3 regions of the Paraburkholderia sp. AV2 genome follow, and region 3 is predicted to be linked to each of the others. Evidence: riboswitches for the same ligand, from Rfam matches in the RefSeq annotation. Region 3 holds a riboswitch; each other region holds the start of a gene.
The links. A riboswitch is a leader RNA that binds a small molecule or an ion and turns the genes downstream of it on or off. The one in region 3 is predicted to bind cobalamin.
Positions count from the first base shown of each region.

Region 1 (9,832 bases), on a different contig from region 3:
CTGTCGGCAGCACGTCGGGGCGGCCGCGCGAGGGCGATCCGCTCGGGCCTGGCGGCACGAAACGGCCCTCCAGCGCGCGGCGGAACTGGCGCAGTTCCTCCGTGCCGCAGGCGTCGAGGCGCGGCAGCACGTCGTCGGCAAGGCGCGCGAGCACTTTCGCAGCTTGTGGCAACGATGCTTCGCATTCCACCGTGCCGGCGTCGCATACGCGCGCGACCAGCGATCCCGCCAGCGCCTCCAGCCGCTCGCGCGTATCGCCCGTGTGGCGCCAGGGCGTCTCGCTCACCGCTTCGAGCAGCGCCGGGCGCGGCCCGGTCCACGGCGCGGCCCAGTCCACGGCGGCCGGGTCGAGCAGATGATCGATCCGCAGATCGCGTGCGAGCGCGTCGATCAGTCCGGCGTTCGCGCCCTGCCCGTCGCCGCACGCATAGCGGCCCAGCGCCAGCAGTGTGTCGCGCCGCTGCGTCCCCTGCGGCGACGCGCCGAAGATATGCAGCCCGTCGCGAATCTGCGCTTCCTTCAGTTCGCAGAGCCAGGCGTCGGCACGCGTGAGCAACGCGTCTTCCGTCGCTTCGTCCTGCGGCGCCGGCATGCTGAGTTCCTCGTGCAGCCGGTGCTCGACGATCGTCTCCAGGATGGTCCGGCGCAACAGTTTCGCGCGGCGCGGATCGACCATCAATGCTTCGTAATACTCATCGACCTGCCGTTCGAGATCCTGCAGCGGGCCGTAGTTTTCGGCGCGCGTGAGCGGCGGCATCAAATGATCGATGATCACCGCCTGCGCGCGCCGCTTGGCCTGGCTGCCCTCGCCGGGGTCGTTGACGATGAACGGATAGACGTGCGGCAGCGGGCCGAGCGCCATGTCGGGCCAGCAGGTATCGGCCAGCGCGACGCTCTTGCCCGGCAGCCATTCGAGGTTGCCGTGCTTGCCCACGTGCGCGATCGCGTCGATGCCGAAGGTCTCGCGCAGCCAGAAGTAAAATGCTAGGTACGCGTGCGGCGGCACGAGTTCGGCGTCGTGATAGTTCGCGTAGGTGTCGTCGCCGCGCGAGCGTGACGGCTGGATGCCGACGAAGACCTGGCCGCAGCGCCAGCCCGCAATCATGAAGCGGCCGCGGCGCACGGTGGGATCCTGCTCGGGCGGCCCCCAGCGCGCGATGAGCGCGTTCTGCGCGGCGGCGGGCAAGCGCGCGAACGCGCGCCGGTAGTCGTCGAGGGCGAGGCTTTGCCACGCGGGCCGCAGCGCGCGCGTGTCCGGATCGTTGGTCACGCCCTGCGTGAGCCGCGCCATGAGCGCGTCGCCATCCTCGGGTAGATCGGGCAGGTCGGCCACGGCGTAGCCTTCGTCGCGCAGCATCCGCAGGAGGCCAACCACCGAGGCCGGGGTGTCGAGTCCCACGCCGTTGCCAATGCGCCCTTCGCTCGCCGGATAGTTCGCGAGCACGAGCGCGAGCTTTTTCTCCGCATTCGGCAGCCGGCGCAAACGGCACCAGCGGCGGCTCAACTCCGCCACGAACGCCACGCGCTCGGCATCGGGCTGATAGCGCACGACGTCGACCTGGGTTTCCTTGCAGTGGTACGCCAACCCCTTGAAGCTGATCGCCCGCGTGATGAGACGGCCGTCCACTTCGGGCAGCGCGATATGCATGGCAATGTCGCGCGAATTAAGGCCGTGATTGTCCTTGAGCCAGTATTCGCGGTTGCCGCCGGAGAGGATCACCTGCAGCACCGGCGCGTCGCCCGCGAGCGCGAGCGGCGCGGGATCGTCGAGCGACGAGGCCGCGAAAGCCGTGGTGTTCAGCACGAGCGCGATGTCGTGCGCGGCGCAGAGCCCGTCGATCACGTCGCGGCTCAACGTGTCCTTGAGCGAAGTGACGGCAAGCGGCAGCGGATTCATGCCGCGCTCCGTCAAGGCATCGATCAGGGCATCGAACGCCGCCGTGTTGGCGGCCTGCAGATGCGCCTTGTAGAAGAGCAGCATGACCACCGGCGCATCGGGCTGCCAGCGCGCGCGCCAGTCTTCGATCGTGGCAACGTCGCGCGATGGATGATAGAGCGCGGCCGCGGGCAGCGCGAGCGGCGGTGCCGGTTCGCTGCCCCAGCCGAAGGCGCGCCACGCGAGCGCGCGCAGGAAACCCTCGGCGTTCGCCGCGCCGCCTTCGCGCAGGTACCGCCACAGCAGCCGGCAGAATTCGGGCTCGGCACGGCTCTTCGCGATCAGGCCGGGATCTTCCTGAAGGTCGCCGGAGAACATCGCGAGCAACTGATCGCGGCGTTTGGCGAGCGCGACCACCTGCTCGATGCCGTAGGGCCAGTAGGCCTCGCCGCCCAGATGATCGACCACGACAACGCGCGCATGCTGCAACACGTCGTCGACATAGAAGTCCACCGAGGCCGGCTGGCGCAGATACGTGACGTTCGCAAGCCGCACGCTCGGGAACCCGGCGGGCAGGCGCGGCACGATACTCGCGAGCAGCGCGAGCGTCGTGTCGGCGGAACTGAGGATGACGATGTCGGCGGGCTGCTGGTCGATACGGACCACGCCGGCCGTATCGTCGACGAAGCCGCCCGGCGTCGTTCGCAACAAATGCATGAGAGAAGTGTCGCTGGCGTTGGCGTGGGTCGATCAGGCCAGCGCGCCCGGTGCGAGCGCGGCTTCGAATGCGCGTTGCAGCGTGGCGGCGTCCAGATTTTCGCCGATCAGCACGAAGCGGCTCGCGAGCGACTGCGACGCGGCTTCCTGCGCGTTCCAGCGGCGGTCGAAGTAGCTGTCGAAACGGCGCCCCACGCCCTGCACCACGAGCCGCATTGGAGCGCCGGGCAGCGCGGCGAAGCCCTTCACGCGATAGATCGTGTGCGCGTCCACAAGGCGCTGCAGCGCCTCGATCGCGCCCTCGCGCGAGGCAACCGTGGCCGTGACGACGACCGAATCGAATTCGTCGTGGTGATGATCGGCATCGTCGGCGGAACCATGATGGTCGTGGCGCAGATGGATGCTTTCCTCCGAGGCCGCTTCGAGCCCGAGCAGCGTATGCAGATCGAGCTGGCCATGTTGCGCGCGTACGATCTTCACCTGCGGAGGCAGTTCCTCGCGCAGTTCCTCGATGAGCGCATCCTGCGCCGCCGCGTCGAGCAGATCGGTCTTGTTGAGGATGACGAGATCCGCGGCCGAAAGCTGATCTTCGAACAGCTCGTGCAGCGGCGATTCGTGGTCGAGATTCGGGTCGGCCTTGCGCTGCGCGTCCACGGCTTCGGGGTTCTCGGCGAACTGGCCGCTCGCGGCGGCGGGGCCGTCCACTACCGTCACTACCGCATCGACCGTGAAGGCGTTGCGAATCGATGGCCAGTTAAACGCCTGCACGAGCGGCTTGGGCAGCGCGAGCCCCGACGTTTCGATCAGCACGTGATCGATCTCGCCGCGGCGCTCGAGCAGTTGCTCCATCACCGGGAAAAACTCTTCCTGCACGGTGCAGCAAAGGCACCCGTTGGCCAGTTCGTAGAGCTGGCCTTCCCGTTCGTTGCCGTTCTCGTCGCAGCCTATGCCGCAACCGCGCAGGATTTCGCCGTCGATGCCGAGTTCGCCGAACTCGTTGACGATCACCGCCACGCGCAAGCCGCCCGCGTGCTGAAGAATGTGACGCAGCAGCGTGGTTTTGCCGCTGCCGAGAAAGCCCGTGACGATGGTGACCGGGATCTTGCGCATGTTCATGAGGTATTCCTTCGGCGCGAATGGCCGCGGGCGTGGAGCATGGATCCGGCACCGCCTCCCCGCAGCGCGAATCCCTCGTGTCTGGCCGGTATCCGGACTGACGAAACGCCGCTCCGCCTTCCCGCGCGCCGGTCCTCGCGGACCGTCTGCACAGTGGCATGAGCTGCATGCGGCGCGCATGCGTCGAAGCGGCTTGCCTCGCCCATGCAGGGCGAAGCGATCGTTGTACCGTTGCGGGTGCAGTTCAGGTTGGCCAGTCCCTCGCCGGGATGGCTCCCTGATTCCCGTTTAACTGCGCGCGCAAGGAACGCGCGCGCGAGCACCAGAGTGCGTGCGAGTGTAGGCGTGGGCCACGGGATCGTCAAGGAAAGGCCCGGACGCCCGCTGTTGTTTACCCCTGGCGCCGGGACCTCGCGCCCGGGCGCGAAAAACCGTGTGCTATCGTATGCGCGCATCCGCCGGGCAACGGGCAAAGCCCGCGCCGCGGTGTCTGCTGCCCTGTCCGCTGCCTTGTTTCCAAGCACTCACCGTGAATTCCGCTACGTCTGCAAGCCTGCTTCCCGCGCCCTCCGCCTTACCCGGCCCCGCAGCGCTTGCGCTCGGTATCGGCTGCCGCCGCGGCGCGACGCTCGCGCAGATCGAGCGCGCCGTGCGGGCTGCGCTCGCGGTGTTGCCGATGGCTCGCGTTGCGGCCGTGGGGACGCTCGACGCGAAAGCCGACGAACCTGCGCTGCTCGCGTTCTGCGCGGCACATGGCTTGCCGCTTCACACGTACACACGCGAAGCCATCGCTGCCGTGCCGGTTGAGGCCGAGCCATCGGGTGCAGCGCGCACGAAGTTCGGCGTCGATGGCGTGAGCGAGCCTTGCGCCCGGCTCGCCGCCGGCGGCGGACCGCTGGCGTGCGGCAAGCTCGCGCTCGACGGCGTGACCGTAGCGGTTGCCGTGGTCGTTGCCGCAGTCGTTACTCCCGCGCAGGCGCCGCGCTAAACCGGCGGTGCATACGCACACGTTAAGAACCCCGCATCCTCAGACCTCGTTTCGCCCATGAAAACCGATCCCGATTCGCACCTGCGCATGACCCAACGCCGCCGTGAAGGCCACGAAAAGAAGCAGGCGGCGGCTTCCGTCGAAAAAGGGCTTTTGATCGTCAACACCGGCAACGGCAAGGGCAAGAGCACGGCGGCCTTCGGCATGGCCGTGCGCGTGCTGGGCCACGGCATGAAGCTGGGCGTCGTGCAGTTCATCAAGGGCGCGCTGCACACGGCCGAGCGCGACTTCCTTAGCAGCGTCGCCCATTGCGATTTCGTGACGATGGGCGACGGCTACACCTGGAACACGCAGAATCGCGACGCCGACATCGCCACCGCGCGCAAGGGCTGGAACGAGGCGAAGCGCATGATCGAAAGCGGCGAATACGGCATGGTGATCCTCGACGAGCTGAATACCGTGCTCAAGTACGAGTACCTGCCGCTCGACGAAGTGCTCGCCGTGCTGAATGCGCGCGGCCCGCTGCAGCACGTGGTCGTGACGGGCCGCCACGCGCCCGACGCGCTGATCGAAGCCGCCGATCTCGTCACCGAAATGCGGCTCGTGAAGCATCCGTACCGCGAGCAGGGCGTGAAAGCGCAAAAGGGCGTGGAGTTCTGAGCCGATGGTTGCCCGCGCTGCCAGCATTGCCTGCCCCGCGCTCTTCGTCAGCGCACCCGCCTCGGGCCAGGGCAAGACCACGCTCACGGCGGGACTCGCGCGCCTGCACCGCCGCGCCGGCAGGCGCGTGCGCGTCTTCAAGACCGGGCCCGACTTTCTCGATCCGATGATCCTCGCGCGCGCAAGCGGCGCGCCGGTCATGTCGCTCGATCTGTGGATGGTGGGCGAGCACGATTGCCGCACGCTGCTCACGCAGGCCGCGCAGGAAGCCGACCTGATTTTGATCGAAGGCGTTATGGGCCTCTTCGACGGCACGCCCAGCAGCGCCGATCTCGCCACGACCTTCGGCGTGCCGGTGGCGGCCGTGATCTCGGCGAAGTCGATGGCGCAGACCTTCGGCGCCGTCGCATTCGGGCTCGCGCGCTTTCGCCTCGACGTCCCGTTCCATGGCGTGCTGGCGAACCGCGTGGGCTCGGCACGGCATGCGCAGATGCTGCAGGAAGCCTTGCCGGCCGACCTCCGCTGGCTGGGCCACGTGGCCGGCGACGCCCTCATCGAACTGCCCGACCGGCATCTCGGCCTGCATCAGGCGAGCGAGATCGCCGACCTCGACGCACGCATCGAACGCGCCGCCGACGCGCTCGCGCAAACCGCGCTAGCGGACCTGCCGCCGCCCGTCGAATTCTCGCTCGCGAGCGCGCCGACTCCCCTTCCGCGCCTGCTCGAAGGCCGGCACATCGCGATTGCGCGCGACGCGGCGTTCTCGTTTGTCTATCCGGCGAACGTCGCGCTGCTCGAAGCGCTGGGCGCGCGCGTGACGACCTTTTCGCCGCTCGCCGACGAGGCCGCCCCGGCGAACGCCGATGCGATCTATCTGCCCGGCGGCTACCCCGAACTGCACGCCGCGGCGCTCGCGCGCCATACCCGCAGCGCGGCGTCGCTGCGCGCGCATGTGGAGGCCGACAAGCCGCTGGTCGCCGAGTGCGGCGGCATGCTCTGGCTGCTCGAAGGCCTGACCGATACCGAAGGCACGCGCACCCCCATGCTCGGGCTGCTGCCGGGCGAGGCGGTCATGCAGCGGCGCTTCGCGGCGCTCGGCATGCAGCAGATCGACAGCGCGCACGGCACGCTCAGGGGCCACACGTTCCACTACTCGCGCGTGAGCACACCGCTTGCGCCCACACTCGTCGCGCGCCATGCGCAGACCGGCGCCGCGGGCGAGCCGCTCTACCGCCACGGCCCGATCGTCGCCACCTACCTGCATGCCTGGTGGCCCTCCAACCCCGCTTTCACGGCCGCACTCTTTCATGGCTCAACCCTTTGACGAAGCCGGGCGCGCGGCGGTCTACCGCGCGATCTACGAACGGCGCGACATGCGGCACTTCGTGCCCGGCCCCGTCGATCCAGCCACGCTGCAGCGCCTGCTGGACGCCGCGCATCACGCGCCGAGCGTGGGCTTCATGCAGCCATGGCGCATCGTGCGGATCACCGACGCAACGTTGCGCACGCAACTGCATGCGGCGGTCGAGCGCGAGCGCCTCGCCACCGCCGATGCGCTAGGCAAGCGGCACGATGAGTTCATGAAGCTGAAGGTCGAAGGGATGCGCGAATGCGGCGAACTGCTCGTCGTCGCGCTGATGGATCGCCGCGAGCCGCATATCTTCGGGCGGCGGACGCTGCCCGAGATGGATCTCGCCTCGGTAGCCTGCGCGATCCAGAACCTGTGGCTCGCGGCGCGCGCCGAAGGGCTGGGCATGGGCTGGGTGTCGATCTTCGACGTGGACGAAGTGCGCGGGCTGCTCGCCATGCCGGCGGGCGCCAAGCCGGTGGCAATCCTGTGCCTCGGCCACGTGGCCGAATTCTATCCGCAGCCGATGCTGGAGATGGAGCATTGGGCCGAGCGCCGCGCGCTCGGCGAATGCGTCTACGAAAACCGCTGGCCGCGGGATGGCGCCGAAGACGATCGGCCGCCTTCGGCCTGACGTCACTGCGCCGGGGCGACTGCCTTTACGGAAATGACTTCCGGCAGCGCGCCCGCGCCGCCCTCGCCCCCCGCACCCGCTTCTGCCCCCGCCTCGCGCAGCTTCACGCGCCATTGCGGCGCACCGGCCGCACCGGCATAAGGCAGCCGCGCGAGCGCGCTCGCGACGAGATACGGCAGCGCCTCCTGGGCATTGGCGTTGCGGTCGTGCTTCACGACGCTCACGCGGTACGCCTCGGCGCCGCCGGGCAACGCGAAGAAACGCAGCGTGAGCGCATGCACGTACGGCCGCCCGAACCACGGGAATGGCGAACCGGCGGCCGGCTCGCAAGCCGGCGCACAGTCGCCCTGGGCAATCCCTACATCGGCCGGGCGCGTCGACCAGGCAGCAGAAACCACGTAGGCCGCCTTCTCCGGCGCGCCGTCCACGAAGCCGCGCTTCGCGAGGCCATCGCGCAACAAGGCTTCGTACGGCGGATTCGATACGGCCTCAGCCTCGGCCGGGGTACGCGCCAGACGATAGACCACGGTACGCTGGCCTGCGTCCGGCAAGGCGCCGCGTGCGCTCACGTCGGCGTTCACGCCGGCGCAACCAGCCAACGCGCCAGCCGTCAGAAAGAGGCATACCGTCAACAGGATCTTCACCGCAAACTCCATCGAACTCACCGCCAACCGCTCATTGGCACGCAAGCACCTCAGAGAGGCGCGTCGAGCGCGGGAAGCGACATCCTCAGAGTCGTGCCCTTGCCGGGCTCGCTCTCCACGTCGACCTCGCCGCCGTGGCGCGTCACCACCGTCTTCACGAACGCCATGCCGAGCCCGGCCCCGCTCACCTCGGGCCGCTGCTCCACATGAAAGCGCTGGAAAGGTTCGAAAAGCCTCGCCTGGTCTTCCAGCGAAATGCCGTAACCTTCGTCGCGAATCGAGCAGATCACACGTGCCGCCTGCGGCGCCACGCTTCCCGCCGTGGCAGAGATAGTACAGACAATTCGCGTATCGGGTGGGCTGTACTTCACGGCGTTGTTCAGGAGATTCACCAGCGCCCGTGTCATCAGCGACCGGTCGGCGTTGATCCAGCCCATCTGATCGTCCTCGAACACGGTCTCGATATGGATGCGCTTCGCGTGCGCCTGCGGCCAGACTTCGTCGCTCGCGTCGATCACGAGGTCGGCGAGGCTCGCGGGTTCGAGCGCGTACACCTGCGACTCCGCGCGCGCGAGTTGCACGAAGTCGTCCGCAAGCGTGAGCGCCCGCCGCGCGTAGCGTTCGATACGGTCCATCACGTCGCCCACGGGGCCCGAGCTCAGCGTGCCGCGCTCGCGCTCGGTCTCCACGAGCGCGACGATCGATGCCTGGGGCGAACGCATGTCGTGCGAAAGCAGCCTCAGCGCATCTTCGCGCTGGCGTTCGGCATCGTGCAGCGCGGTCACGTCCACGAGGCCCGCGATCCAGCCCACCGCCTGGCCCTGGGCGTTCGTGCAGCGCGCGTAGCGCAGCAGGTAGTCGCTGCCGTCGGCCGCGCGCACTTCCACGCCGCGCTCCATGAGCTCGGCGAATTCGCTGCGCGCCGGATCGAGCGGCGCGGGCCAGTGCGCATGCGCGAAGGCCGTCGCCTCGGGGCTGGGGTCGATCGGCTTGACGAGCGTGAAGCCGCCGAACACGGCGGCCATCGGCCGGCCTTCCGCTGCGCCGATGCCGAGCCGGTCGAACGACTCGCGCGCCGCGTGGTTGGCAATCAGCACGGAGCCGCGCAGATCGGCGACCAGAATGGGCTCCGGCACGGAATCGAGGCTGTCCCACACGAAGCGGCGCATGTCCTGGAGCCGCTGCGCGGCCTGGGCCATCAGCGCCATCTGCTGCGCGAGCGCATCGCCCGCGAATTCGCGGCGAGTGCTGTGCGCCTCCGGCAGCAGATAAGGCTCGTCGGCAAGCTGGCGCAGTTCCTTGCGCAGGTACGCCATGGTCATCTCGAGACGGCGCCAGCTCCACATCGGATAGACCACGAGCAGCACGACGACCGAGGGGACCGGGCTCAGCCATACGCGCGCCCCGTAGAGCAGCGCCGCGCTCACGCCGAACGACGCCGCGCCCAGCCCTGCCGAAAGCAGCAGCGCGCGCCACGGCGAGAGCCAGAGAAAACCCGCCAGCAGCAGGGCAAAAGGCACGAGCGTGGCCAGTACGACCCAGAAGGTCGAAGCGGGCTCGATGGCGGTGCCCGAAAGCAGGGTGTCGAGAACGCTCGCATGAATGTAGACGCCGGGCAGCGGGCCCAGCGTACCCGAGAGCGGCGTCGCGAACCGGTCGAAGAGACCCGACGCCGTGACGCCGACCACCACCACCCGCCCGCGCAGCACGTCGGGGGGCACGCGGCCTTGCAGCACGTCGTCGAACGATACCTTGCGATAGGTCTGCGCGTTCGTGCTGAACGGAATCAGGAAGCGCGCCTCGCTGTCCGGGCCACCCGCGAGCGTCAGATCGGCGCCGTGCATGACCT
Region 1 covers NZ_JBANLK010000016.1:72,167-81,998, reverse strand. The annotation lists gene cobN (cobaltochelatase subunit CobN) at 1-2,593, opposite strand, end outside; gene cobW (cobalamin biosynthesis protein CobW) at 2,627-3,703, opposite strand; cobalamin riboswitch at 3,776-4,051, opposite strand; gene V8683_RS13935 (cobalamin biosynthesis protein) at 4,263-4,697, shown strand; gene cobO (cob(I)yrinic acid a,c-diamide adenosyltransferase) at 4,755-5,357, shown strand; gene V8683_RS13925 (cobyrinate a,c-diamide synthase) at 5,362-6,681, shown strand; gene bluB (5,6-dimethylbenzimidazole synthase) at 6,665-7,339, shown strand; gene V8683_RS13915 (DUF4136 domain-containing protein) at 7,342-7,983, opposite strand; gene V8683_RS13910 (CHASE2 domain-containing protein) at 8,034-9,832, opposite strand, start outside.
Region 1: it holds a riboswitch for cobalamin, as region 3 does, so the genes downstream of both, cobW (cobalamin biosynthesis protein CobW) here and V8683_RS03635 (TonB-dependent receptor domain-containing protein) in region 3, are expected to answer to the same signal.

Region 2 (9,832 bases), on a different contig from region 3:
GCAGCTTGCCGCGTTGCAGGAGCGTGGCGCAGGGAAGCCTGGCGCCGATATCGTCGACTTCACCCGCGAGCTTGCCGACTTCGCCGACACGGCCGCACTCGTGTCGACCCTCGATCTCGTGATCTCGGTCGATACGTCGACGGCGCACCTCGCGGGCGCAATGGGCAAGCCGGTCTGGATCCTGAACCGTTTCGATACGTGCTGGCGCTGGATGCTCGAACGCAGCGACACGCCCTGGTATTCGAGCGCCCGGTTGTTCCGGCAGCCCGCGCTTGGAGACTGGGATAGCGTTCTCGCCGCGGTGCGCGAGGCGCTCGCGGCACGCGTGGCGACGATCCCGTCCTGAATCCCGGCGAGGTTGCCCTGGCTCACCGTCATGGGAAAAGCGCAACTAACGGTCCGCCACGCGCCGCATCGCAAACAGCAGCATCGCGGCGCACTAAAAAGCGAGCAAGGAGGGGCGGGAGGTCAACTTTGTCGCGTACCGCTATGAAAGCGCGCGCAACTGCTGGCGCAGCCGATCGACTTCACCCGGAGCAAAGGGCTTTTCAATTTCGGCATGCATCTGCTGCCACAAAGGGAAAGCCTCTGCGAGCAGCCGCTGGCCGGCGGGCGTCAGGGTGAGCAGACGGCTGCGCTTGTCGTCCGGATCCTGCGTAATGGTGACAAGCTCGCGCCGCTCCAGTGGTTTGAGCGCGGCCGTTAGCGTGGTGCGATCCATCGCGAGCAGCGAGGACACGTCTTTCATCGCCGGGGGATGGGGCCGGTTGAGCGACATCAGCAGCGAAAACTGCCCGTTCGTGAGGTCCAGCGGGCGCAAGGCGTCGTCGAAAATGCGCGCGAGGTTGCGTGCCGCGCGCTGCATATGCAGGCACAGGCAGCAGTCGCGAACCATCGCGGTCATTTCGAAGGGAATTTTTTTCGCCCGTGCCATGTTGCAATTATGTTGATATCAACCTATCCTGTCAAGGCTCGAAGGGCAACATTCCGTTGCTCCCCTCATCGGACGGAGGATCTATGAGCGATCAGCAATTGTTTCTCGCGGTGTTTCTCGGCAGCAAGGACAACCCGCGCATGCATGCGTGGATGGCATTGCCGGAAAAAGAACGGCTCGCCAGGCAGCGGGAGGGCATTGCGGCCTGGCATGCCTGGGTCGACAAGCATCAGGCGGCGATTGTCAACATGGGTGGTCCGCTCGGTAAGACTTTGGCCATCGGCGAACATGGCGTCAAGGAAACGGTCAACGCGCTGTCTGGCTTTACGGTTGTGCGCAGCGCCTCGCATGAAGAGGCCGCGAAGATGTTTGAAGGCCACCCGCATTTCGCGATCTTCCCGGGCGAGTCGGTTGAAGTGATGCCCGTTCTTCCGATCCCTCGCGGCTGACTTCCAGGGAGCCGTCATGAAACTCTATGGATTTCCAGGGACCCGCGCGCAACGTGCGCTGTGGGGGCTGCACGAAGTCGATGCCGATTTCGAATATGTGTCGGTGAACCTGCTCCAGGGCGAGCACAAGCAGCCCGAATTCCTGCGCATCAATCCGGCGGGCAAGGTCCCCGTGCTGGTGGACGGCGACCTCGTGATTCCGGAGTCGGCCGCGATCGTGCTCTACCTTGCGGAAAAATATCCGGAGAAAGCGCTGCTGCCGGTCGATCTCGAAGCACGGGCGCAGGTGTATCGCTGGACCCTGTTCGCGGTGACCGAACTCGAACAGCCGCTCTGGAGAATTACCCGGCACGCCTTTCTTTACCCGCCGGACAAACGCCTACCGGCCGATATCGAGCTGGCGCGCGAGGATTTCAAAGCCATGGCCGCGATCCTCGAAAAGCATCTGGAAGGGCGTCAGTTCCTTGTTGGCGACAAGCTGACGGTGGCCGATTGCGTGATGGTCTATCTGATCGATTGGGCGAACGAAATCCAGTTGGTCGATGGATTCCCGGGCTTGCAGGCATACCTCGAACGCCTGTATGCACGGCCCGAGGCGCCGCAGCGAATCGCCGACGCGCGCAAGGCGGCGTGATGCCGATGCACGCAAGTTTGCGTGACATCGGCTGCCCGCCGCAGCGCGCGCGGTGAATTACTGGCCCGACCGGTAGACCGGCAGCTCGTCGTAGCGTTTCAGGCGGTAGATGGCGAACGACACCAGCCACGCGAGGATGAACACGCCGATGATGACGAAGCCGAGGTTGTTGAAGTTGTCGTTGAGGGTGCCGATCAGATCCCAGAAACCGCCTTTCAGGTTGAACTGGTCGGCGATCAGCCCGAGCGTTTCGATGCCGCCGATCAGCACCGCAACCAGCACGGAGACGAGCGTGATCGTGAGGTTGTAGTAGAGCTTGCGGATGGGGCGCACGAAGGCCCAGTCGTAGGCGCCGAGCATGAGCACGCCGTCGGTCGTATCGACGAGCGACATGCCGGCTGCGAACAGCACGGGAAACACGAGCACGACGCTCATCGAGAGGCCCTGCGCGGCCTGGCTTGCCGAAATGCCGAGCAGGCTCACTTCCGTTGCGGTGTCGAAGCCGAGGCCGAACAGGAAGCCGAGCGGCAGCATCCACAGCGGTCCCGAAACGAAGCGGAAGAGCGGGCGGAAGAGCCGGGCGAGGAGGCCGCGGTTGTTCAGCAGCAGATCGAGATCGTCGTTGTCGTAGGGCTTGCCGCGGCGGACCTTGTTGAAGGCGCGCCACACGCCGCGCAGGATGACGATATTCATCGCGGCGATGAGAAACAGGAACAGCGCGGAGACGCTGGTGGAGATGACGCCGCCAAGATCCTTCCAGGCTTCGACGCGGCTTTCGAGGGCGGCGGCCGTCGCCGCGACGGCTGCCGCGACCAGCAGCACCACGGCGGAGTGGCCGAGCGCGAAGAAGAAGCCCACGGTCACGGGACGCTTGCCGTCCTGCATCAGCTTGCGCGTGACGTTGTCGATCGCGGCGATATGGTCGGCATCCACGGCATGGCGCAGGCCAAAGCCATAGGCGAGGAGGCCTGTGCTCAGGAGCAGCGGGTGAGCGTGAAAGGCGATGAATGCCCAGATCCAGGCACCGATGTTGAAGGCTGCAAGGACGACGTAGATGCCGATGACGCGGCGGCGGAGGGACGCCGGAGCGGCAACCGTTTCCAGAGTGGTGGACATGTGACAGATCCTGAGGTCGGGACTGTCCCTGCAACGAGCGACCGCGTAAAGCGGCGCTGGCGCATTGGGACACCCCGCCCGTTGCGGCTGCATGGACCTCGGTTGATGGCAGGTCTCCTGGCTCGCGGGTCTCTGTCCTGTGCCGGCCTTCCCGGTTTCCCAGTGGCGCGGGGTGGCATGGACTCGCCGCTTACAGTTGCGGGGGCAGCCGCAGACTTTCGAAACCCGGCCGTTTTCACGGCGAGCTTCGACTGCGTTCCCTTTTGATCCCGTTGCCGGGAACCATCAGCGCGAAAGCGTAATCGCCCCTACGTTGCGGTGTCAACCTTTCGAGCAAAACCGCTCTCACCCCCTGCCGCGTTCAGAACTGCTCGATCCAGGCCGCGAGGCGGTCGGCAGGAAATTCCGTTCTGTGCTGAGTGGGCAGGAACGCCATGCCACTGTCCTTGCGTACCGGTTCGAGCGCGAAGTCGTTCCCGTCCAGCCAAAGCAGGCTGGCCAGCCAGACGGCGTGCCGGACCGACACGGCCTTGCTGGCCGGCTCGCCCAGGAACTCGGCCAGCGCGGTGAGATCGTCCAGGATCAGGCCGTCGCCTTCGCGCCGGACCGTGATGCCCGCGTGCTCCAGCGTTTCGGCCATCGCGGCCACCGCGTTGCCGGTGGTCGAGCCGACGTGGCGGTTACGCAGCGCCGCGAGGTTCGCCGCCACCATATGGCCAAACGTGCCGCTTCGGGCGCTCTCCGCAGCGATCAGATCGGAGTAGTCCATCAGCAGCCAGTCCGGCTCGGGACTGGGTACCTCGGCGAGTACCGCCGCAGCCAGGTAGGTCTCCACCGGCTGGAACCGCTCGGGCCCGATCAGCGCGGCCGAGAGGGACCGGACAAGGCCGATCCGCGTGGCGAGCGTCTGCTTTTGCAGCACGCCCAGCTTCTCGCGCACGAGCTGGTCCCGCTCCTTGCGCAGCTCGGCCAGTTCGAGCGCCTGTTTCAGCTCCATGCGCAATGCGGTGATGTCCCACGGCTTCTTGATATAGCGGTGGATCTGACCGAGGTTCACGGCCGCCACGGTCTGGTCGATCTCCGAATACGCGGTGGTCAAGATCCGCACGATATGCGGATAGCGCTCGCTCGCGTAACGCAGCAACTCGTTGCCGTACTCGCCCGGCATGCGCTGGTCGGAGACAAGGACCCCCACCCTGTCACCGTGTGCGTCCAGCAGCGCCTTGCCTTCCTCTACCGAGCCGCCAGTCAGGACCGGCGCCAGGCTTCCAATGGCACGCTGGAAGTACTTCACGGCCGTGGCCTCGTCATCGACGAAGAGGATCGCCGGTGACGACTCCTGGTTGGCTTTCGCTTCGTTCATCAACAACTCCTGAGTGTTTGACCTTTGATAGGGGGGAAATCCAGCACTACGTTGGTGCCAACCCCCGACGTGGACTCGATCCGAAGTCCACCGCCGCAAGACTGCATGACACGGTTGCATAGAATCAGGCCCAAGCCGTGGCCGCCGGATTGTGCGTGCGTTGTAATCGGGTCCGTCAACAGGCGGGCTTTGATCTCGGGCGGAATGCCCGGGCCGTTGTCGGAAATGCCGATACCGGGACTGGGTTCCGCCGTGACGGTAAAGCGCACAGACGGAGCGGGAATATCCGCGAGCGCGCGCAGCGCGTTCGACAAGAGCGAGGAGAGCACGAGCGCCACGCAGTTCGGCTGCGTGACCACGGCAAAGTCGCCGTCGACCTCGACCTGTACCCACGACCGCTGCCCCGCAGCGAACGGATAGGTATCGAGCAAGGCGGAAATCAGCCCGTGCGCCGTGATCTCGCTGCGGGCGTCGTCCCCGGCAGGCTTGCGGCGCCCGTTTTGGACCGAGCGCCAGAAGGACGAAACCACCGCGAGGCAGTACTGCGCGCTCTCGCGCATGGATCGGGCGGCGCCGTCGATATCCCACTGCGACTCGTGCTGCTCGTCGGCGCGATGTTCGATGTTGCTCGCGTTCAAGGCGATGGCAGCAAGCGGCGTGTTCAATTCGTGCGCCAGAAAGGCCAGAGTCTCGTCGATCGCGATCAGCCGGTGATTCTGGATGGCGCGTTCCTGGTGGCGCTCGAACGCCAGTTGCAGCGTCTCGCGCACGGAAGCCTGCCTGAGCGGCTTTTCGAGGATGCGGAACACCTCGCCGGTATTGACCGTCTGCAGCAGCACGTCGATGTCGGCATAAGCCGTCACCAGAATCCGAACGATGTGCGGGTAGTCGTGCGCCACCTGGCGCAGCAGGTCGCCGCCGTCGCGGCCCGGCATGCGGAAATCCGTGACCAGCACGGCAATGCGGGCGCTGTCCCGCTCCAGGACGGCGATGGCCTCATCGCTGCTCGTGGCCAGCAGGACCTCGTAATCCGCACCGACCATGCGCGAGAAATACTTTCCCGCCAGCTCTTCGTCGTCGACGTAGAGAACCGTGGGCTGTGTTTGCCGGATGTCTTGCCGGATTTCGTTCATGGCGTTCTCACGGCGCGCGCGACAGATCGAAGCTGAACGACGCCCAGTTGCCCAGCTCGCTCTCGGCGAACAGCAGGCCGCCGTGGCGCTCGATGACCGCATAGCTGATCGACAAGCCGAGGCCGAGGCCTTGTCCCACCTCGCGGGTGGTAAAGAACGGCTCGAACACGCGCGCGAGATTCTCGTCCTTGATGCCCGGCCCGTTGTCCTTGACCGTCACGGCGAGGCGTTGCTCCTCCCATTTCGCCGAGATGTGAATCGCCGGCCCGGTGGTGCCCGCGTTGCGCATGGCCAGGACTGCGTTGGAGAGCAGGTTGATCAGCACGCCGATGATGGCCGCTTCGTCGCCCTGCACGAGCGTATCGGTCGGAAGCTCGCGCGTCACCGTGACGCCGCGCAATTCGTGCGCGACAAGCCGCGTAGCGGAATCGAGCGCTTTTTCGAACAGGAAGGGCGTCCCCACCTCCGCTTCGGCGCCCGGCTTGCGGTAGGCAAAGGTCTTGAGGTCCGACACGATGTGCTGGATCCGCTGCATGCCCTGCTTGGCGTCGACGAGACATTCCTGCAGCGTTGGCTCCGCTTTGGCCGCGGGCTCTTCCATAGCGACTTCGATTGCCATCAGGCAAAAGTTCACGGGGTTATTGACCTCATGCAGCAACCCCGCGGCAAGCGTACCGATAGCCGCCATCTTTTCCTGCTGCAGCAACTGCCCCTTGATGTCGACCAGCTTGCGGTTGATCGATTCGAGCTCGGCGTTCTTCTGCGAGACTTCCGCCTTCAGGCGGAACAACATGAAGCGCACCCGCTCGTTGAAGAAGGTATAGACGCCGCTGGCGGCAGCGGCGAACAGAAGGAGCAGGACGTTGACGGTCAGCGTGCCGATAGGCGCGCCGCCGCCGGAATGCAGCAGGCAGGCAATCAGGTAGAGCGCGCAGGACAACACGCCGAAAACCATGTTCTGCCATAAGCCGAATGGCAGTGCGATGCCCGAAGCGAAGATGGCCAGGTTCAGGCCCATGTAGTAGGGCGACAGTACCCCGTCGGTCCTCCAGATCATCCACGAAATCATGATCTGCGGCAGCAGTAGCCAGGACAGCGTCAACCATGGAGAAAAGCGTCGCCCCGCCACGCTGCCCAGCAGGATCGCAATGCCGCCTATCAGCAGCGAGACGACCACGCGCGCGGCAGAGAACGAGATCAGTTGTTGAGGATACTGCGCATAATCCAGCCCCACGCCGAGCAGGACGAGCACGATGGCGGTACAGGCACCGCCGCGGCTGAAGGTCACGCGGAAGTCGGCCAGTTCGGTTTGATAGCCTGTGTGCAGTTGAGCAGTGCTCATGGATGGGGTGTCCGCCGGCGTTTCAGAGGATCGTGGCTTCCGCGAACACATTCACCCCGGTCTCATCGACGTAGAGCTTGTGGTCGGCGGATTGCGTGGGCAGCAGCGAACTCATGCCGCTCTCGTTCCGATAGATCAGATACCACTCGAGCAGATGCTCCATGCCGTACTTCTCGGGGTTCGCCGAATGGACGTTGGTGACGAGCAACTGGCCGCCGGGCCGCGTGCGGGCCGCGAAATAACTCAACAGACGCGCGCAGACCTTGTCCGAGAGATAGTCGAAGAGGCCGGCACAGTAGACGGCGTCGAATTCCCGCGAAGACTCGTCGGGCGAGATCTTGCGTTTGAGCAGGTCGTGCACGGATTGATGCACCATTTCCACCGAGGTCTTGTGTCCGGCTTCGGCCGCCGCCTGTTTGATCGAGGCCTCCGTAAAGGCCAGCGTTTCCTCGCTGAAATCGACCAGTTGAAACGACAGCAGCTCGGGCTGCGCATATTCGCGCACGAAGCGCTGGATCTCGAACGCCGGTCCGCAGCCGACGTTGAGGATACGAAACGGCCTGCCCGCAATGCGCGCTGCATCGGCCTGACGCGTGAGAAAGTCGATCAGCAGCGTGATCCGGTTGCGGTGCGCGGTTGCCACGGCGGCCTTGAGGAACGCCGTGTTGACGATCTGGAAGTAGGTGGTCGGCCCTTGCTGCGGATCGCTCAGGATCTGGTTGACCATCTCGTAGTCGCCGGCATAGCCCAGCGGCTTGGTGAACGTCCGGTAGACGAAGGGCGCGCGCAGCAGCAGCGGATGCAGTGCCGACTGCGCATAGGATCGATGCACGGGCGCCAGCTCGGGATCGACACGCTCCGCCTCTTCCTCCAGCCAGTTGAGGTAGGTCTTGACCTTGACCATGATGGGCGTGGCGAGCTCGTAGAACAGATCCTCGCGCAGCCTGCCTTCGTTTTTCGGCAGGCTTTCGGTCAGATCGACCTGCTCGACCCAGCGCGACACTTCCGAGAGGAACGCGCGCATCTCGTTGACCACGATCTGATAGTCGCGCCGGATATTGAAGCGCGTATCCCAGTCGGTGATGAAGAGTTCGGCTTCCCGCCCGACCGACCTGGGTTCGTTGGGCAGCACGCTAAGCTCGCGCCACTCGTCGATCAGCGCCAGCGAAACCACCGCGGTGAGGCCGGTGTTCACGAGGCTGACGACCACCGCCTTGCCCAGATAGGCGTTCTTGGCGCCCATCCGCACGCTCAGGTCGCTCAGGACTTCGCTGACCTGCACGATCGAGTATGGGTTATAGACCTCCATCACCAGCGACTTTCTCTGGAGGTTGATGATGGTTCCACGCACCTGCTCGCGCTGTGAGTTGCGGAAGCTAACTACCGGGTCGATTTGCGTTTGAGAGTACACGGTATAAGAACCTGAGGAATCCGGAAAACGCAGCGGGGTATCGGACGAGGTCCAGTGAATGGCGGCTGCACGTTCGGCATCGCATTCGATGCCGTGGACGCGGTCCGAACCAGCATTGCACTGGAAACACCCAAACCCTTGGCCGGAGTGGCTCCGGCGTGTTGCAGTGTAACATCAACGCGGATTATTCTGACCTATGCCAATTTTGGAGGGAAGGACCTCCGGCCCGGGGGGGCAGGTCGCGGATGCAGGCGGGGGAGGCGGCGCTGCACGCGGCAAGCGCAGTTGCCGGGCGCAGGTTCCAGGCGCTGGATTCCAGCGCGAGGGTGCCGCGATACAGTGGCCGCGCTAGTCTTGCCGCGGCACCGGCTTCGATGCGCTCACTTGCTGTTGCGCGTCGAATTCGATGCGGTTTCTGCCGCCGCGCTTCGCTGCGTAGAGGGCGGCGTCCGCGATGCCATAGGCAGTATCGAAATCCGTGCCCGCGGGGTTGTCGCTCACGCCGAAACTGGCCGTGATGCTCCGGCTCACGGGCGCCCGGAACACATGGCTGGCGATGGCCGCGCGCATGTCTTCGGCGAGCAGCAGCGCATCGGCGATATCGGCGCCCGGCATCACGACGGTGAACTCCTCGCCGCCCACGCGCCCGATGAAGCCCGTGCTGCCAAGGATCTGGCGAAGGCAGTTGACGATGCCGAGAATCACGGTGTCGCCGGCAGGGTGGCCGAAATCGTCGTTGACCTTCTTGAAGTCGTCGATGTCGAGCAGGATCATCACGGCCCGGTTCACGCGCAGCGCCTTGACCGTTCGCTCGATCACGGCGCTGCGATTGAGCACGCCGGTGAGCGCGTCGTGAGTCGCGCGATACTGCAACTGCTGGGTCAGTGCCTGCATTTCGCGCTCGGCCCGATCGCTGCGCCCGATCAGCCGGCGCGTCTCGCGCATCAGGCGCTCGTAATGGCCGATGAGTTCGCCTAGCGCCTCGCGATAGCGCCCGGCTTCGGCGTGCGGATCCTCGCACATTGCCCTGGCGCGTTCCAGGGCCTCGCTCTCGCTGCGGAACAGATCCGGCGCGTCGCCATGCGACGCGCTCCGGGAGTCGACCGGTTTCACGACGGCGGTTCTCAAGTTGCAACCGGGCAATCGTTGAACTTGATCGCCGTGAAATCGGTTTGCAATTCCTCGCCGAACTCGAGGATCGTTTCGTCTTCTTCGTCGCGGTACCAGTTCACCTCCACCCGGTTGCCGGACGTCGCGGCCCGGTCCAGGGCGTCGAACATGCCGAAGAGCATTTTCGTGCTGGAGCTGTTGAAGTAGGTGAGCGTCACGTCGACCGTGATCGCGGCATCCGCGCAACCCGCGAGCCAGGCGTTCAACTGTTCCATGATGGGCGCATAGAATGCGGCGGCGTTCTCGGGATAGGATTCGCCACGAAGCGCAAGCACGTTCT
Region 2 covers NZ_JBANLK010000032.1:2,122-11,953, forward strand. The annotation lists gene V8683_RS20795 (tetratricopeptide repeat protein) at 1-346, shown strand, start outside; gene V8683_RS20800 (MarR family winged helix-turn-helix transcriptional regulator) at 488-934, opposite strand; gene V8683_RS20805 (YciI family protein) at 1,018-1,383, shown strand; gene V8683_RS20810 (glutathione S-transferase family protein) at 1,400-2,017, shown strand; gene V8683_RS20815 (HoxN/HupN/NixA family nickel/cobalt transporter) at 2,075-3,133, opposite strand; cobalamin riboswitch at 3,224-3,435, opposite strand; gene V8683_RS20820 (response regulator) at 3,495-4,496, opposite strand; gene V8683_RS20825 (ATP-binding protein) at 4,496-5,629, opposite strand; gene V8683_RS20830 (sensor histidine kinase) at 5,637-6,971, opposite strand; gene V8683_RS20835 (class I SAM-dependent methyltransferase) at 6,994-8,382, opposite strand; gene V8683_RS20840 (GGDEF domain-containing protein) at 8,731-9,495, opposite strand; gene V8683_RS20845 (DUF1987 domain-containing protein) at 9,507-9,832, opposite strand, start outside.
Region 2: it holds a riboswitch for cobalamin, as region 3 does, so the genes downstream of both, V8683_RS20815 (HoxN/HupN/NixA family nickel/cobalt transporter) here and V8683_RS03635 (TonB-dependent receptor domain-containing protein) in region 3, are expected to answer to the same signal.

Region 3 (9,832 bases):
CCCACCGCCGGATCGAAGCCCTCCGCGCACGGGACTTCGATCCGCTTCGATCCGCTTCGCCCCGTCAAGCGCACCGCTAGCGTGATTTCGCGGTCATGTACGCCACCGCGGCCTTGATCTCGACATCGGAGCAGGCCGCGCATCCGCCGTGCGGCGGCATGGCCTTGAAACCGATCAGCGCGTGCTGCAGCAGCGTGGCATCGCCTTGCGCGATGCGCGGCATCCACGCGGCCTTGTCGCCGACCTTCGGCGCGCCCGCCGCCCCGGTAGCGTGACATGCGAAGCAGACCGAACTATAGACCGCTTCGCCCGAGCGCACCGGCGCGGTGGAAACCGCCTCGGCCTTCGCGGGCGCCGCCGCGGCGGGAATCGGCGTCACGCCGCCGCTATCGCCACCCGCGCCCGCTGCGTCGGCTCCCGCCACACCCCCGCCCTGCCCACGCAACAGACTGAAATACGCCGCGATATTGACGATGTCGCGATCCGAAAGCGGCGCGGCCATCGCGTTCATCGTGGGATTCTGCCGGGTCTTGCCGTCCCGGTAAGCCAGCAGCGCGCCCTCGAGATAACTGCGGTGCTGCCCCGCAAGATTCGGCACGCCCGGAATCTTCGCCACGCCGTCCACGTTGTGGCAGGCAAAGCAGACCGCGGCGCGCCGCTTGCCCGCCGCGACGTCGGGCGCGTCCCCCGACGTCTGCGCATGCGCCGTCACGCAGAACAGCGACAGCAGAACCAGTCCGAACCGGATGATGTTGTTCATGATTTCGACGCCTCCCCGCATCAATTGAAGCTGTCGTGCATCGAGATCGCGATCCCGTACACGAAGAACACGGCAATCCAGACGCCAAGGACCGACACCGCCCCGGTGCCCAGACGCGCCACGGTCCGGTCCGCGCGATACACGCCCTGCGTGCGTCCCGCGCGATACAGCAGCGTGAGATAGAAGCCGCCCACGAGGCCGCCTATGCCGGCGAGCGTCGCGAAGAACAACACCGTCGAAGGCCAGTCGGCATGCACCGTGTAGGTCTGGATCGTGTAGCCGAGCGGCCGCAGGTAATGCACCCGGATGATTTCGCGCCACACCGCGAGCACGCCGAGCAACGCAAGACCGCAAAGGGCGGGCTGATAGCCATGCGTGTCCTTGCCGAGCTGCCGCATCCAGAGCGCCATGGTGGCCAGCGCGCCGACGATGAGCCAGCCCACCGGATGCAGCGCGAGACCGGAACCCGCGGGGAAATCGAACTGCCAGGCCAGCATGGGGACGAGCGCGATCGCGTAGCCCCATTGCGCGAGACGCCGGCCAAGGTCGCTCACGAACGCCCGGTAGGCGGGCTCGCGATCCTCGCGCTCAGCGAAGTAGTGCGCGTAAGCGAGCAGGAACACGCCCACGGCCGGCACGGAGAGGCTCATGATGAACGCATACCGCGGCCACTGGATCGCATGCAGCGCGGCGCCGCGCGTGTCGACCATGCCACCCGGCGCATACCAGTTCATCCATTGCTCGGGCAGCAACGCCTGATACGAAAGCGCATGCATGATCAGCCCGTCCAGGCAGAAGAGCCCGAACGCGATCCATGCATAGACGCCGATGTGCTTCTTCGCCCCTTCGTGATTGGCGTGATAGAAGGCGAACCAGCAGCAGTAGGCCACGATCAGCGTGAAAATGAAGGCGATGGCCCAGCGCCCCGAGAGCACATTCGAGGTGTACCACTGCGGGTCGTAGATGACCTGGGTAAAAAGCAGCGGCGCGACGCCCAGCACGATCAGCAACGACACGGCGACCTTGGCCACCTTCGTCATCGCCATCGAGAGGCGCTCCCAATACCTGCCGGCCGCGCCGTCGGCGCGCCGGTGAAACGCGAAGATCGCGAGCCCCGAAGCGCCCATGGCCAGGTGCACGAAGGCAATGTGCGCCACCCACGTGAGCACCATCAGGATCTGAAACACCACGGGCTGCGCGGGTACCCCGGCGGGGTCGCGCATCGTGTTCATCACGGCACCAATATCCATGGCTAGTTCCTCGACGGCGCCGGCTGCCCCGCCGCATGTTGTTCCTGTTCCGCAACCAGCGCGGCCGCGTTCGCGCCGCTGCTTTTGCCACCGCTCTTGCCGTCATTCGCGGCAGCAACGGCGCGTTGTTCCGCCGCGTGCTGCTGCGCGATCAACTGGTCGACGTTCTTGCCGCTATCCACGGCTGCGAGGTAATGCGCAATGGCGCGAATCTCGTTGTCGGGCAGGTCGATGCGCGGCATGTAGGGCTGCGTGCCGTATTTCAGCGGACCGCGCAGGAAGGCCGCGATCATGTCTTCGTCGGTGGCCATGTGCAGCTTGTCGGGCAGGCTGCGCAGCGGGCCGCCCGGTTCGAGCGAGTGGCAGTTCGCGCAGGCCACCTTGGTCAGCAGGCGGCCCACTTCGAGCTCGTTGGCATCGGTCACGGTTCTCAGGCGGTCCGGCACGAACGGATGCAACTGGAGCAGGCCATGCTCGGCAATGCGCTCGACTTCCGAATGAATGCCCTTGCCGGGCACGTCGCGCGCGATCACCTGATTACCGTAGATGTACTGCCCCGCCACGTACGGCTTGCGCATCGACTCGCGCATGCGCTCTTCGGGCCACACCCCCACCACGGCAATGAACAGGAAGAGCGAAATCGCCAGCGACGTATAGACGCGCTGCGGGAAGGCCCAGGCGAAGCCGAGCCAGAGCGTCGCCACGGCAAACACCGCGACCATTCCCCTGGCGTAGACGGGCAGCAGATGCGTGTCGAGCATTACGAGCGCGTTTTGCGGCAGCGTGCGCAGGTAGTAGAAAAACATCACGACGGCCACGGCGCCGCCAAGGAGTCCCACCGGGGCGATCATGCGCACGACGCTGCGGCGCAGCGCGGGATCGCTCACGCGGCTGGCCACCAGCAGTCCGACGAGCGCCGCCATCACGATCATGCCGCCCGTGCGGGTGCCGAGCTGCGCGAAGAAGTTGACGTTGTAGAACGCCTCGCTCGTCGAGCCGGTCTGGTACCAGCTATCGTGGCCCGGCCACATCATGAACGAGAGCACGCCGACGATCAGCAGCATCGTCGCCCACGAAGCGAGCGCGAACGACCACGTCAGCTTCAGGTGGGTGCGCGCATCGATCTTGCCGATCAGGTAGACGAGCGCGTAGACGCCAATGACTTCAACCGTGAAGTAGACCCACTCGCTCGCCCAGACCCAGACGAAGTTGTGGATCAGCCCGCTCACGCCGCGCGGACTCGCCACGGTGATCGCATACCAGATCCCCGGGCCCGTGATCGAGCCGATGATGTACGAGAACACGAGCAGGAACATGCCGTAGCGCTTGATGAACTCCATCAGCTGCGGCTTGTTCTCGCGGTAGGCCCGCGTTTCGAGCAGCGCGAACAGAAACGAAGCGCCGACCGATGTGTGGGACGCCACGACGTGTATCACGCCGATGATCCCCATGACCCAGGCCGTACCGATGCCCGGAACGTAAAACGTCGGGTACATGCCGAGCATGTCCATACGTCTCCCCCTTCTTCTGTAGATCCGATCCGGATGAGCGGACGCCGCGCGCCCTCTGTGCACCCGCTATGCACCCCTGACTTCCGGATCAATGACGACACCTGAAATTCAGGGAGGGCCATGCTAGCAAAAGGTCCGCGTGGCTAACGCTGCGTAGCAGTTATGTTTGGAATCATGTCGGGAATCGCGCAGACCGGGCATCCACGCACCGCTGCAGCCGGAGCGGCAATGCGGACTGGCCCGCTCGACCGGGGATTTCTTTCATTTTTATTTCGGGCGCCGGCCGCTAACGCACCGGGAAACGCACCTCGTGCTGCGCGCCTTCCGTGCCTTTTTCGCATCACCCGCGGCCCGGACAATTGACGCGGCGAACCATGGCGCATTAACCTTGCGCGCTGATGGTTCCCGGCGACGGGATCAAAAGGGAACGCAGTAAAGGCGCGCCTCAAAAACGCGCGCTTCGAGACTGCGGCTGCCCCCGCAACTGTGAGCGGCGAGTCCATGCCCGCGCGAGCCACTGGGAAACCGGGAAGGCCGGCAGAGGACGCAGACCCGCGAGCCAGGAGACCTGCCATCAACCGAGGTCCATGCAGCCGCAACGGGCGGGGTGTCCCGAAGCGCCAGCGCCGCTACGCGCGGCTGCTCGCTGCAGGGACAGCCCTGACCTCAGCCCCGCACATGAAACTAAAACAATTCATTCTCACGTCGGCCGTGACGGCCTGCGCGTGGCACAACGCCCATGCCGCCGACGACGCGACGCTCGCACAACAGGACCAGACCGATCAGACTGACGAGGCGCACGGCGAAACCGCGCTGCCGAGCATTCTCGTTGTCGGCGACACGCAGCATCTGCCGCAGTCGTTCGACCGGCGCTACGCGAGCACCCAGGTCCTCACGCGCGCGGACCTCGATCGTCTCGCTCCGCAAGATCCCAGCATCACCCAGGCGCTTGCCACGCTGCCCGGCGTGACGGTTTCGCAGAACGGCGGGCCGGGATCGGCGGCTTCGGTCAGCATCCGCGGCTCGTCAGCCCAGCAGGTGGCCGTCTTCATCGACGGCATACGTATTGGCTCCGCCACCACGGGCGAGGCCGAATGGGCCGATCTGCCGACCGAGGCGTTCGACCGCGTCGAGGTGATTTCCGGGCCGGCCGCCGCCTCGTTCGGCGCGGATGCGGTGGGCGGCGTCGTGCAGCTCTTCACGCGCCACGCGTCGAACCAGCCGAACCAGACCACGGTCTCGTTCGGCGGCGGCTCGAACAAGACCTTCGACACGCAGGTCCGCACCTCGGGCACGGTCCCCTCCACCGGGCCGCTGGCCGCGCTGGGCGGCCTGACGTATTCGCTCGGCCTGCACGACTACAACACTGCGGGCATCGACGCGACCCAGCCGTGGGCCTACGGCCACGAAGACGGGCGCAATCCGTATCACGCCCAAGACGTGGATGCGCGCCTCGGCTATGCGCGCGACAACTGGTCGATCTCGACGTTCATGCTCTATCACCGCTCCGATCTGTCTTACGACAACGCGGGCGGCGACGACCGGCAGCTCGATCATCAACTGACCACGGGCATTGCGTTCCACTGGGACATCACGCCGACCACGCAGTTCGATCAGTCGGTGGGCTACGCAACCGATCGTCAGTTCGTCTACGCGAATGATCCGACGATTCCCACCGACGAAATCGACTCCACGCGCTTCAGCACGTCCACGTCGCTCACGCACCAGGAGACGGGCAACCGATTGTTCGGACTGCCATTCACCGGAGAGACGAAGCTCGCCTACGACTTCACGCGCGAACAGGCTTTCCTGCCGGTAGATATCCCGACCGGCGTACCCACCCGCGACGATTCGGCGGTGTCGCTGCACCAGTCGACCACGCTCGGCCCGTGGACGCTGTTCCTCGCAGGGCGCCACGAGATCGTCGAAGGCCAGACGGTGAACACGGGCAATGTCTCGCTGGCGTGGGAGATCACGCCGGTCTACACGGCGCGCGTGTCTTATGGCAACGCCTTCCGCCTGCCAACGTTCGACGATCTCTACTATCCGCAGTACGGCAATCCCGATCTGCAACCGGAACGCAGCGACAGCGTCGAAGCGGCCCTCGATGCCAACACGTCGTTCGGCACCTTCACGGCCGCCATCTACGACACGCGTTTCCACGACCTGATTGCTTACAGTTCGGAGACCTTTATACCGTTCAACGTCGGCCGTGCGCATATCCAGGGCATCGACCTCTCATACAAGGGCACGCTCGGCAAGTCCACGCCGGTGAGCCTCACCGTCGGCCTGCTGAATCCGGAAGACGTCACCGACGATACCTGGCTGAACCGCCGGCCGCGGCAGACAGTCAACCTGAGCGTCGATCACACGTGGGACGAGTTCCACCTCCACGCGCTCAGCACGGGCATCTCGATTCTCTACAACGGATCGACCTTCGACGATCAGGAGAACACAATTTACCTGCCTTCGTGGACGACGGTCAGTCTGCGCGCTTCTTATCAGATCAATCCGCACCTCGCGCTGTCCGCCTCGCTGGCGAATCTGTTCAACCGGCAGTACATGACGGCCTATGGGTATAACAGCCTTGGGCGGACGGCGTTTGGGAAGATTGCGTATACGTTCTGATGGTGATGGGTCCACCACGCGGCCTCGTGAGGCGCTGCCTCGCTCACGAGGCCCCGCAAGTTCCAGCCCTCACGGCCTGCAAAACCTGATCGCGCCCGTTCTGCACCAGTGCGACAAAATGCAGACGCGCGCGGTCCCATTGGGGAGGCACGGCGATATCGCGCCGCACGATTCCGCCCTGCGAACCCAGTGAAACAGGCCCCACCCAGAGCCGCACGACACTGTCGTGCGAAAGCGTCGTGCCGCCGTTTTCGCCTCGCAGCACATGCGAGACGAGCCCGTCTTCCGTAACGGCGAAATAGAGCTGCGCGCCGTCCGCCGGTAACGCACGAGTATCGCGAGGCGTAACCCTCGCCTCCAGCTCGACGGTGTTATTCGCATCGGAGCGCGTCGTCAGCGCTATCTCCACCGGCGCGGGTGTGGTGTTGATCCTGCGGATCGCTTCGGGCAACGTGCCATGCCATGAGCGAATCTCCTCGCCGTTCGCGAAAAATTCCGGCGTGTAGACGAAGGTGCCGTGACCGGCGGCCACGAGTTCGCTCTGGCGGGCGTCGAAGACCTTCTGCGCCATCACGTCCTGCCAGCCCAGGCTGTCCCAGTACGTCACGTGCAAGCCGAGCGGAATCACGGCCGATCCCGGACTGGCTTCGCGCGAGAGCATGCTCAACTCGCGATCGGCCGGCGGGCAACTCGAACAGCCTTCGCTCGTATAGAGCTCAACCACGGCCGCAGTACCGGGCCCGCTCGTCGCGTGGCAAGCATCCGACGCATAGGACGCGTTCGCCACCAGTAAGGCGAGCATCAACAGGAAACCACCGAGCAGACCAACGAGGCGCATGATGTCCCTCCACAGCGGCACGCCCGCGCGGGCGCGCGGGTCAGCGGATCGGTAAGGCGGCACAAGTCGCCTGGACCCTGCTGTTAATTCGGCTGGAAGTTCGGTGGGGTTACAGCAGATCAGGAATTTTCGCGAGCGGGCCGGGCGACAAGAATGCCGCCCGGCCCCAGACTCGCCAATCAGAACTGGTCTTCCGCCAGCGCGAGCACGCCTTGCGCGCCGCGCGCACTGAGCACGGACGCCTCGAAACCGCTCGCGAGCGGCAGCACATGCTCCGCATAGAACTGGGCAATCGCGATCTTCGCGTCATGGAACGACGGGTCGTCCGAGCGGTTGCGTTGCGCGGCCAACAACGCGCGCGCCATTTGCCAGCCGCACAGCACGACGCCCGCCAGCTTCAGATACGGCACGCTGCCCGCGAACACCGCATTCGGATCGGTCTTCGTGTTCGCCACGACGAACGCCACCACGTTCGCCAGCACCTTTGCGCCCTGCTCCAGTTGCGCGCGCATCGATGCCGCCGCCGGACCGTCCGCCTTCGCCAGTGCATCGACCGTGGCGGCAACTTCGGCCAGCAGCGCCTTCGCCACCGCACCGCCGTCGCGCACGGTCTTGCGGCCCACGAGATCATTGGCCTGAATGGCCGTCGTGCCTTCGTAGATCGCGAGAATGCGCGCATCGCGGTAATACTGTGCGGCGCCCGTCTCCTCGATGAAGCCCATGCCGCCGTGCACCTGCACGCCGAGGCTTGCCACCTCGTTGACCATCTCCGTGCTCCAGCCCTTCACGATGGGTACGAGGTACTCGTAGACCGCCTGATGACGTGCGCGCTCCGCAGCGTCCGAATGCCGATGGGCGTGATCGCTGTGGGCCGCCGCCACGTAGGCGAGCGAGCGGGCGCCTTCGGTCAGGGCGCGCATGGTCGCCAGCATGCGGCGCACGTCGGGGTGGTGAATGATGGTGACGGACTGCACCGCCGATCCGTCGACGGGACGGCTCTGCACGCGCTCCTTTGCGTACGCTACAGCTTTCTGATACGCACGGTCGGCCACGCCGATACCCTGCATGCCCACGCCGAAGCGCGCCGCGTTCATCATGATGAACATGTACTCGAGGCCGCGGTTCTCTTCGCCCACGAGGTAGCCCACGGCGCCGCCATGATCGCCGTACTGCAGCACGGCAGTCGGGCTCGCCTTGATGCCGAGCTTGTGCTCGATGGACACGCAATGCACGTCGTTGCGCGCGCCGAGCGAGCCGTCCTCATTGATGAGGAACTTCGGTACGATGAAGAGCGAAATGCCCTTCACGCCGGCGGGCGCATCGGGCGTGCGCGCGAGCACCAGGTGGACGATGTTGTCCGCCATGTCGTGCTCGCCCCACGTGATGAAGATCTTCGTGCCGAAGACCTTGTAGCTGCCGTCGCCCTGCGGTTCGGCGCGCGTGCGCACGAGCGCGAGATCGGAGCCCGCCTGCGGCTCCGTGAGGTTCATCGTGCCGGTCCATTCGCCCGAGATCAGCTTCGGCACGTAGCGCGCCTTCTGCTCTTCGGTACCTGCCGTAAGCAGCGCCTCGATCGCGCCGTCGGTCAAGAGCGGGCACAGCGCGAACGACAGGTTCGCCGCGTTGAGCATTTCGATGCACGGCGTCGCGATCAACTTGGGGAGCGCCTGACCGCCGTACTCGGACGGGTGCTGCAAACCTTGCCAGCCGCCCTCGACGAACTGGCGGAATGCGAGCGCGAACCCCGGCGTCGCCGTGACTTCGCCGTCACGCCAGCTACTGGGCGCGCGATCGCCCTCCACGTTCAGCGGCGCAAGCACTTCGCCGCACAGCTTCGCGGCTTCGTCGAGCACCGCCTGCGCCGTGTCGAGATTCGCGTCCTCGAAGCCCGGCAGCGCAGCGACGCTGTCAATTCCGGCCAGTTCTTTCAGCACGAACAGCATGTCCTTGACGGGGGCGGTGTAGCTCATGATGGTCCTTCCAGTGGTGCGGTAAGAGGGTGGCGCCGCGGCGCGGGTCTCGCCATGGGTCTCGCCGCGGGTCTCGTCGGTAAAGGAGCGGGAACGGCGGGATCTGGGGCAGATCGTAGCGCCAAAGCGGCTTCGCCGACTGTCCAAATCTGCCCACCTGGTGACAAATCTGGCCACGCCGTGCCGGCCAGCCCGCGTGCAGATGCAGGGCGTGGCGCCGCAAGGCGCATCATGCAGCACTGCTGCGATCGATCCGCCCCCCCATCCTGGGTAGGCCAGGCCTCTCAGGCGCGCACGCGGTAGGTGCCGGGCGTGCTGCCCGTCCAGTGGCGGAAGGCGCGGTGGAACGCGCTCGGATCGTCGAAGCCGATGTCGCCGCCGATGGCCGCAATCGTGTCCTGCGTCTCGGTGAGGCGCTGGATGGCGATGTCGCGCCGCAACTCGTCCTTGAGCAACTGGAACGAAGTCTCTTCGGCCGCGAGCCGCCGGCACAGCGTGCGCACGGAGCAATTCAGGTTCTGCGCCGCCGCTTCGATGGTCGGCAGATCGGGCAGCGCGGTGGCCATGAACTGCCGCACGCGATGGCCTGTTCGCTGCTCGCTGAACGTTTCGAAGATCCAGTCGCCGGGCGAGCGCGCGAGAAAGTTGCGCAGATTGCGCTTGCTCTGGCGGATCGGCAGATCCAGATAGGCCGTGCCGAAGCGCATCAGCGTAGCCCGGCAACCAAAGCGCACCGGTCCCGAGAAGAAGTAGCGGTGATCGAGTGCATGGGGCGGTTGCTCGCAGGCGAACTCCACTTGCAGCAACGGGATCTTCTGCCCGATGAGCCAGGAACCGACGCCGTGCGCGAGCTTGAGCATGAGTTCCTGGCCCAG
Region 3 covers NZ_JBANLK010000003.1:150,097-159,928, reverse strand. The annotation lists gene V8683_RS03650 (c-type cytochrome) at 77-760, opposite strand; gene V8683_RS03645 (hypothetical protein) at 781-2,010, opposite strand; gene V8683_RS03640 (c-type cytochrome) at 2,013-3,506, opposite strand; cobalamin riboswitch at 3,904-4,111, shown strand; gene V8683_RS03635 (TonB-dependent receptor domain-containing protein) at 4,200-6,149, shown strand; gene V8683_RS03630 (DUF1223 domain-containing protein) at 6,193-6,987, opposite strand; gene V8683_RS03625 (acyl-CoA dehydrogenase) at 7,167-8,957, opposite strand; gene V8683_RS03620 (AraC family transcriptional regulator) at 9,242-9,832, opposite strand, start outside.